DNA from 4 places in the Rhodoferax mekongensis genome. Region 1 is predicted to be linked to each of the others. Evidence: predicted binding sites of a transcription regulator. Region 1 holds the regulator's gene; each other region holds the start of a gene.

Region 1 (2,197 bases):
ATGCGCATAGGCATAGAGGGCAATGCGGTCAGGGCGCAAGGCATTCACTTGTGCCAGGGTACGGTCAAACGACTCGGGGCTTTGACGGGGCAAGCCGTAAATCAGGTCCACATTAATGGACTCAAATCCGCGGGCCCGTGCCGCGTCGACCAAGGCAAATACCTGCTCGGCAGGCTGCACGCGGTGCACGGCCTTCTGCACTGCGGGGTCAAAGTCTTGCACGCCGAAGCTCAGTCGGTTGAACCCAAGCTCGGCCAAGGTATCCAGGCGCGATGCATCAACCGTGCGGGGATCCACCTCTATGGAATATTCACCGCCGGCGGCAAAGCTGAAGTTGCGGCGCAGCATCGCCATGAGTTCCCGCAGTTCAGCGTCGCTTAAGAAGGTGGGGCTGCCCCCACCCAAGTGCAACTGGCTGACGGACTGTCCCGTTCCCATCAGTTTCGTGTGCAGCTCCACTTCCCGGGTCAGGTAGCGCAAATACGTAGCTGCCTTGTCGTGGTGCTTGGTGATAATCTTGTTGCAAGCGCAGTAGTAGCACAGCGATTCGCAAAATGGGATGTGCACGTAGAGAGACAAGGGCAAGGCCAGCGCAGCAGCCCCGGACCGGCGTTGCTGCAAGGCTTGGGTGTAATCGTCCGCACTGAAAGCCTCGACAAAGCGATCCGCCGTCGGGTACGAGGTGTAACGCGGCCCGGAGACATCAAACCGGGTCAATAGTTGTTCTGATATGGGTGCGGATGCAATGGCTGCGTTCATGAATACTCCAAGCTAGCGCACAGACTGTGACCGAAGCGCCCGCCAAACTCCTTGATTTACATCAAGGAGTTTCAGGATGACCGGGACCATAATTGACTTGCATCAGGGGAACACCATGCTTGAACACGCAATGCCTAACGCCAAGTCTCACGACGCCCACGCTTCTATCGCAATCACTCCGGTTGCGACTGCGGCATTGAACCCCCACACCATCAAAGTGGCTTGCTCCAACTGCAACCTGCGCGAACTGTGCATGCCCTTGGGGTTGAGCGCTGCAGAGCTGGACAAAATCGACGATGTGGTAGCCAGCCGCCGCAAAGTCAAACGCGGAGCAACCCTCTTCCGCAACGGAGAAAAATTCACCAGCCTGTTTGCCATCCGCACCGGTTTCTTCAAAACGTGCGTTGCTTCTGAAGACGGCCGCGACCAGGTGACCGGCTTCCAAATGGCCGGTGAGATCGTAGGGCTCGATGGCATCGTGAACGACCACCACACATGCGATGCCGTGGCTCTAGAAGACGCCGAGGTTTGCGTCATGCCCTTTGACCGCATTGAAGAGCTCTCGCGGGAAGTGAATTCGCTGCAGCGCCATGTCCACAAGATCATGAGCCGCGAAATCGTGCGTGAAAACGGCGTGATGCTGCTTCTGGGCAGCATGCGAGCCGAAGAGCGACTGGCTGCGTTTCTGCTGAACCTGGTTCAGCGCCTGCATGCCCGCGGCTTCTCGCAAAGCGAGTTGGTGTTGCGGATGACCCGCGAAGAGATTGGAAGCTACTTGGGTCTGAAGCTTGAGACCGTGAGCCGTACATTCTCCAAATTCGTGGAAGACGGCATTGTGGAAGTCAAGCAGCGCCATGTGCGCATCTTGAACACAGAGGCCCTGAAGGACATTGTCAACCCCAAGGTCTGCAACTGAGCGGGACTCAAACTCCTAATCGTTGACCTCGGCAGCGCTCATATTGAGCAAGGCGGTCAAGGCGCTGGAGGCCAGCGTCACCCCCCAGAAAACGAAGAACGCCAAGGTGTAAATCCCTTGGCGTGAAAGCGGTAGCGCGCCATCGTGCCAATGCAGATCGTGTGGGTCAATGAATGCAAACACCACGATCTCCAGTACGCCGGCCGCCAGAAAAGCGGGCCAGACGACTGCCATCCATTTACCTGTCGGCATACATCGCTCCTGAAAATCCGCTTTAGCGCGGTGCAGTGTTGGGCACTACCCCTGTCGCTGCATGGTTGCGTGCCTGCATGGCCGGGGCCAGGCTCTCAGGTTTGGCCGCCAAAGACTTGTTGATGTCCAAGCCGGCCTGGTAGTAGTTTTCATCAACGATGGGGTCCATGCCACGCACAGCAATGTAGAAGGTCAGGAAACTCGCCACCACCACGATGAGCGGACCGGAGACTACCAGCCACACATGACCGAACTTCCACCAGGGAGCGG
Region 2 (2,197 bases), 1.9 Mb from region 1:
CGGGAGACTTCAGGCTGTGGGCATCCTGCCCGGCAGCAGGAATCTCGACCCAGGCGTTAGTGCCTTTGTCGCAAGCTTGCACGACCTTGAACCACAGGGTACCGGGCATTTTGGGCGTGGTGCCGCGGAACACGAATTCATCGGCAAATGCGTCAGGCAATGCGTTCTCAGCGCCCTTAGCAGTCCAGGTGATTTCCTGCACGCCTTCGGTGTACTTGGTGCCGTGCATTTCATAGGGTTGGTCCAGCTTGCCGACCTTGGTGCTCACCGTCCAACCGGCTTTCACCAAGGGCTGCGCGCCGTTAAATCCCGCAGGGATGGTGACCGTGATGGATGTGGTGGGCGCGCCGGCACAGCCATGGCCCACGCGCAGTACCCCCCGATAGCCGGCACCTGCTGCCGCAGCCTGGTCCTCCAGCGTTACATGAGAAAAAGCGGCGCTAGCGCTCATGGAAATTGCGCAAACAGCTATCAATTGCATAGCAAAACGATTCATGACAACCTCAAAACAATCGCCCGGCCGCTACGTACAGGCGCACCAGAGCAGAAATACAAAATCCGGAAAAGAAGAAAAAACTGACGCGACCGCACAGCCAGCGCCAAGCGCTGTCAGCGGCGCTCAGACTTGCGCAGGCGGGCCGCGGGCAGATGCTGCGTTGGCGAAGCGGACCGGAACACGCTCGGGCAGCGCTGCCGGTTGCGGGCTACGCGCTGCCGGGCCGGCATGCAGCGCCGCCATAGCCACCGGCAGTGCGCCGGCGGGCAGGCACAAGACGCAGTCCAGCGCGTGGGTCTGCATGCCCGAGGGTGCGCTGTCTGCGTTGCCGCCGACCGATTCGGCGACGAATGTGACCTTGCCTGCGGTCGTGCAAATCAGCGTCAATGCCTGCGGGTTAACCGCAGGGGCCGCCACCGCTACCCCGATGGACAAAGCAAACAACACCAGCATCCAACGGACGATGGAGCGTGCTTCGCGCAGGGATTGGAGGGAGGCCATGGAGGGCGATTATGGACGAGCCGACGAGCGCGCCCCCGGTCATCGCCCGGAACTTGACCCGCATCAAAGCTTTTGTATCCCGAAGGTAGAACATGACAGGTGCAAACCACAGGAAACACCATGACACACCCCGACCTTCACAGCTACCAGAAACAACTGCTCCAGCAACGCGATGCCTTGCGCGCCCGCCTGAACCAACTGCGCGGAGGCGAACCCAGCCGGGCTTTGGCCTCGGCGGCGCATTTCAGCGGGCACGAAGATACGCCCGCCCAGGCCAACACCGAGCGCGACTTGGAGCTGGCACTGGACGAGCACGAAACGGCCGAACTGCGTCGCATCGATGCCGCGCTGCAGCGCGTGGAGACCGGCACTTACGGCCATTTCGTGGCCTGCGGCACCACCATCCCTGAAGACCGGCTGCGCGCCACCCCGGACGCTGAGCGCTGCATGGACTGCCAAAGCGCGCTGGAAGACGCCTGAGGTCCATGCATGCCGGGTCAGCGGGCTGGTATTCTCTGCCGCTCTCTCCCGAACACGCCGCCAACACCGGCGTTACGCGCCATGATGAATTACACCTTCGCCTCTGCGACCATCCTGCTGATCCTGATTACCGACCCGGTCGGCAACATCCCGATTTTTGCCAACGCGCTCAAGCATGTAGCACCTGAGCGCCGGCCCAAGGTAATCCTGCGGGAAATTCTGATCGCATTCACGCTGCTCCTCACCTTCATGTTTGTGGGCGAGAGCTTTTTGCGGGTCATGAACCTGAGCGAACTGTCCTTGCAGATCGGCGGCGGCGTGATCCTGTTTTTGATTGCCCTGCGCATGGTGTTCCCGCCGGCCGCCACCGCAGAGACAGAGATCAAGACCGAACCGCTGATTGTCCCCCTTGCCATTCCAGCGGTGGCGGGCCCCTCTGCGCTGGCGACCGTGCTGCTGCTGGTATCCCAGCAACCGGACCGCCGCATGGAGTGGATAGGCGCGCTGTGCGTCACCATGCTGGTCAGCGCCGTCGTGCTGGTGTCGGCAGAGCGGATTCAGCGCATCATCGGCGACCGTCTGGTGGTCGCTGCCGAGCGGTTGATGGGCTTGGTGCTGGTGTCTGTGGCCATTGAGATGATGCTGCGCGGCATCAAGACTTTTGTGCAGCAGGTGGCGGCTGCCACCTGACGCTGCCGCTTAACTCGTCAGCCCGAGTCC
Region 3 (2,197 bases), 1.3 Mb from region 1:
TCCACAGCACATGCTGCCAATCGGTCACGCCGAAGGCCAGCAGCACGATGGTGCAGTCCAGCGCCATCTGAATGCGCCCGGCACGCCAGCCGCGCTTTTCTTGCAGGTACAGCACCAGCACATTGAACCCACCCAGGCTGGCTTTGTGCCTGAACAAGATCAACATGCCCGTGCCCATGAGCAGGCCGCCAATGATGGCGGTGGCTGCAGGGTGCAGGTATTCAAAGCCCATCCATTGCGGCAACAGGTTGGTGAACACGGCTAGAAGCGCCACCGCCATGAAGGTTTTCACGGTGAATACCCGCCCCATGCGCTGGTAGGCCAGGGCGTAAAACGGCAGGTTGATGGCAAAGAAAATCAGCCCGAAATTCCAGCCAGTGGCGTAGTGCAGCCAGAAGGCCACCCCTGCCGTGCCACCAGTTAGCAAGCCCACCTGCTTGAACATCAAGACCCCCAGCGCCACAAAAATGGTGCCAGTGAGCAGGGCTTGCAGGTCTTCGGAAGGACGGTGGCGCAGGGCAGGAGAGGATTCGGGCATCAGGCGAGTGTATTCAGGCGGTGACTGTGTCCGAGCAGGTGACGCCGCCGCAGCCATGAATCTCCGTTTGCGGCAAACGGTCCGGTTGGGCGAGCGCTCCGGTAGCCGGGTCGTAACCTGCCGAACGCAAGTGCAATGCCAGGGACGCATCCATGCTTTGCGCATGCTGGGGAAACCAGATGCCCAGTTCGTCGGCCATCTGCCGCACCACAGCCAGGTCGCCGCCGTGGCCGCGGGCTTCCCCCTCGCGCAGCACCTGTAGCACCACTTTGTGCTGGGTGGCATGGCAGTTGCCGGCCGCGAAACCGGTGGCGCGCATCCATTGGTCTTCGCGGTCGAAATGCTCCTGGGTGTGGGTGATCAACTCCGACCACAGGGGCATGAGCATGTCGTCCTCCGCCAGCACCACGCGCTCCAGCAGGGCCACAAACTCCTGGTGCACCTCGTCCATCACGGGCATGTCGAGCACCAGAGCGTCGCTCCAGGCAAGGGTGGCGGGGGCATTGAGGGTTTCGGTCATCGTTTTCTCCTTGATCCGGCCCAGCTTAGGGGCAGACGGTTTCGGGCGTATTGACCCACATCAGGCATCGAAAGAAGAGTGCGGTTGATAATCCGGCGCTATGACCATTTCCCTCCAGCCCCCTCTGATTGCCCGCCCAGCCGACCTGGGCGCCACGCTGTTCCGTCAGGGCTACGCGGTCGTCGGGGCGTCCCAAGTGGCAGGGCTGTCCGGCGTGCCGTTGGACACCATGTTGGGCTGGTGCGACGGGTGGAATGACCTGCCGCCGGACAACTATTTGAAAGATGGTGGCCGCTACCGCCGCCGTCGCCATTCCTGTTTCGTTATTCAAGAGAGCGGTGTTTCCCAGGTCGCACATCGTCCCCATTGGCAACCGCTGGAGTACAACGCGCTGCACGGTGGCATGCAGCGTCACTTTGAGCCCATGGACAGGCGCGTGACCTCGCAAGCGGGCTGGCAGCAACTCCTGGCGTGGCTGGGCCGGGTGGCCGATGATTTGAAGGGGCAGCACACTTGGTACACCGAGGCGCATCAGTTCCGTATTGATACGACAGACGGTATAGGTCGACCCACGCCGGAGGGCGCCCACCGGGATGGCGTTGACTTGGTGGCGGTTTTTCTGGTGGCACGCAAAGGGCTCAAGGGCGGCGAAACCCGGGTTTTTGAAGCGGACGGGCCCAACGGGCAGCGCTTCACTTTAAGCGAACCGTGGTCCCTGCTACTTTTGGATGATGCGCGGGTTATTCATGAATCCACGCCCATCCAGCCCTTGGAAAACGGAGCCTATCGAGACACTTTGGTGTTGACTTTGCGTTCGGGCGGCTTTCAGGAGTAAAGTAAAGGGCCAAGCCGCTTTTCAACTTGAACGAAGCAAACACCATAGTTTGCAGGTTCACCAGGGAAGGTCACCATGAAGCTTTTGGACAATGTGAGCGTTCGCGGACGCTTGTTTTTCTCGCATGGCATTTTGATTTTTGCCACTGCTTTTATTCTCGCCTTCAATTACACCAACTCACGCAGTACCGGGGAAAGCGTGGTCGCAGTAGTCGAGCAGGATTACGGGAAGTTCGAACTGGCTGCAGCCATTGACAGTGCAACCAAGCACAATGCCCGCAACACGGTGGAACTCTTCATGGTGG
Region 4 (2,197 bases), 760 kb from region 1:
CTTGAAGAGCAAGCTGCAACCATGGAAGAAATCGGTACGTCGGTACAGGCCATGGCAGATAACTCCAAAGATGCAGCGCTACTCGCCCAAGAAAACGCAAATGTGGCGCAAAAGGGCGGTGTAGTGATCGCAGACGTGGTCAACGTGATGAGTGCTATCAATAGTTCATCTCAAAAGATCAGTGACATCATCTCGGTGATTGACGGCATAGCGTTTCAAACCAACATACTTGCACTCAACGCTGCGGTAGAGGCTGCACGTGCAGGTGAACAAGGTCGTGGCTTTGCGGTCGTGGCGAGCGAGGTTCGTGTGTTGGCACAAAGGTCAGCGGGCGCCGCCAAAGAGATCAAGGATTTGATTGATGCAAGCGTGCAAAACGTCGAGCAGGGAACGCGCGTGGTGAGCGGCGCTGGCATGACAATGGGAGAAATCCTGTCAAACGCTCAGAAGATCAACGGCTTGCTTAACGAAATTGCTGTCGGCTCGCGAGAGCAGGCAGATGGTGTTACCCAGACCGTTCACGCGATACAACTGCTGGAGCAAAACACGCAACAAAACGCGGCGCTAGTGGAGCAAACAAGTGCGGCAGCTGGTGCACTTAACGAACAGTCAGAAAGTTTGATGCGCGAAATCGCCAACTTTAGGGTGGCCTAACAAGAGCGAGCTCAGCCCACCCCGATAGGCGCAGGTGCCCGCATCACGATGCGGGTGAACAGCCGGTCGTACACCGGATCGCGCTGGCCTTTGGTGGCCAGAGGGTCGCGGTTGGCCTCAAACGCGGCGTCCAGTTCGGCCCAATCCTGGTCGGTGAGGGTGGTCTGGGCAATCGGCAAGATGGCGGTTTCTTCCAGCTGCATATGGGCCAGGTAGGCCTGCACGTAGCGGCGCACTGCGGTGTCAAAAGCGGCGCGGCGGCTCTCGCCGATCAGCTCCCAGCCCAGCAGCAGGTGCTGCAGGTCGCGCACAGATGCTTCGCTGTGCGCGTGGTCTTCTTCGAGCTGGACGATGGCTTCCATGGCCTGCGGGGCCAGCCGCGCCACGCGCGGGAACAGCAGGTTGGACTCTTTGGGGTGGTGCAGCTTTTCGGGGAACTCGTCAATGTAGAAGAGCATGGCGCGCACCACGTCAAAAAAGCCTTCGGGCTCATCGCCCGGGCCGCGGTCCAGCATCATGGTGAGTGACTGCAACATGGCGCGCAACGCGGCGTGCTCGTCTTTGATGATTTGAAGGCTGCTTTGTTTCATGGGGTGCTCCTCAGGCTGGGCGCGAGCTTCCCATGGCGGGGGCTGTGGCAGCTTGATGCAAGTCAACAGGGCGCTGCTTTGCCACAGTGGCTTGGGTACCATCAGGGGGCACGCTACTCCACGAACTTGCTGTCCTATGAATCCACGCGCTCTTGTTTCTTCCCCTTGGTTTCGCCGACTGGCCTGGGGGCTTGGCAGTTTGCTGGCTTTGTGGGCGCTGGCCTGGGCCGCGGTGCCACCGCTGGCCAAAAGCCAGGCGCAAAGCCGCCTGAGCGAGCTGCTGGGCCGGCAAGTGACCATCGGGAGCATTGCGTTTTCGCCCTGGTCGCTGGAGCTCACGGTGCGCGAATTTGCGGTGGCCACCGCGGACGGCAAGGGCGTGCAGGTCTCGCTGGACCGGGTGTATGTGGATGCCGAGGCGCAGTCGCTGTTCCGGCTGGCACCGGTGATTGACGCAGTCACCGTGGATGCGCCCAAGGTGCAGCTTACCCACCTGGGCGCGGGCCGCTACGACATTGACGACATCATCCAGCGCCTGAACAAGCCCGACGACACACCTGCCGGACCTACGCCAAAGTTTGCGGTCTACAACCTCACCCTGAACCAGGGCAGTGTGGACTACACCGACCGCGCCGGCGGCGCTGAGCGTGTGCACACCCTGCGGGACTTGCAGATCAGCCTGCCGTTTTTGAGCAGCTTCGATTCCAAGCGCGATGCGCTGGTGTCGCCCCGACTGGCCTTTGTGCTCAATGGCAGCCATTTCGACTCGGAGGCCGAAGGTACGCCGTTCGCGCAAAGCCGCAAGGGGGATGCGGAGCTCAAGATCAGCCAGCTGGACCTGGCGCCTTATTTGCCTTATCTGCCGGCCAACTTGCCGGTCAAGCCCCAAAGCGCGGTGGTGGATGCGGACATCAAACTGGGCTTTGTGCAGAGCCCGCAAACCGCAGTGACTT

Evidence for each region. Region 1 encodes FNR, which switches genes on or off when oxygen is low (the NO sensors DNR and NnrR bind a similar motif). Its sites were predicted from a motif close to TTGATNNNNATCAA; they were not measured.
Region 2: the regulator FNR is predicted to act here: its motif matches at 1,051-1,064, upstream of RAN89_RS01030 (TraR/DksA family transcriptional regulator).
Region 3: the regulator FNR is predicted to act here: its motif matches at 1,109-1,122, upstream of RAN89_RS16265 (hemerythrin domain-containing protein).
Region 4: the regulator FNR is predicted to act here: its motif matches at 1,297-1,310, upstream of RAN89_RS06880 (hemerythrin domain-containing protein).

Annotation. Positions count from the first base shown of each region.
Region 1 is NZ_CP132507.1:2,162,362-2,164,558, reverse strand. Features, by position in the region: gene hemN (oxygen-independent coproporphyrinogen III oxidase) at 1-759, opposite strand, end outside; gene fnr (fumarate/nitrate reduction transcriptional regulator Fnr) at 956-1,675, shown strand; gene RAN89_RS10455 (hypothetical protein) at 1,691-1,927, opposite strand; gene RAN89_RS10450 (FixH family protein) at 1,950-2,197, opposite strand, start outside.
Region 2 is NZ_CP132507.1:221,684-223,880, forward strand. Features, by position in the region: gene RAN89_RS01020 (YcnI family copper-binding membrane protein) at 1-451, opposite strand, end outside; gene RAN89_RS01025 (DUF2946 family protein) at 620-997, opposite strand; gene RAN89_RS01030 (TraR/DksA family transcriptional regulator) at 1,118-1,477, shown strand; gene RAN89_RS01035 (MarC family protein) at 1,562-2,167, shown strand; gene fghA (S-formylglutathione hydrolase) at 2,177-2,197, opposite strand, start outside.
Region 3 is NZ_CP132507.1:3,419,880-3,422,076, reverse strand. Features, by position in the region: gene RAN89_RS16270 (YitT family protein) at 1-538, opposite strand, end outside; gene RAN89_RS16265 (hemerythrin domain-containing protein) at 552-1,058, opposite strand; gene RAN89_RS16260 (2OG-Fe dioxygenase family protein) at 1,159-1,893, shown strand; gene RAN89_RS16255 (methyl-accepting chemotaxis protein) at 1,969-2,197, shown strand, end outside.
Region 4 is NZ_CP132507.1:1,406,205-1,408,401, forward strand. Features, by position in the region: gene RAN89_RS06875 (methyl-accepting chemotaxis protein) at 1-654, shown strand, start outside; gene RAN89_RS06880 (hemerythrin domain-containing protein) at 666-1,244, opposite strand; gene RAN89_RS06885 (DUF748 domain-containing protein) at 1,381-2,197, shown strand, end outside.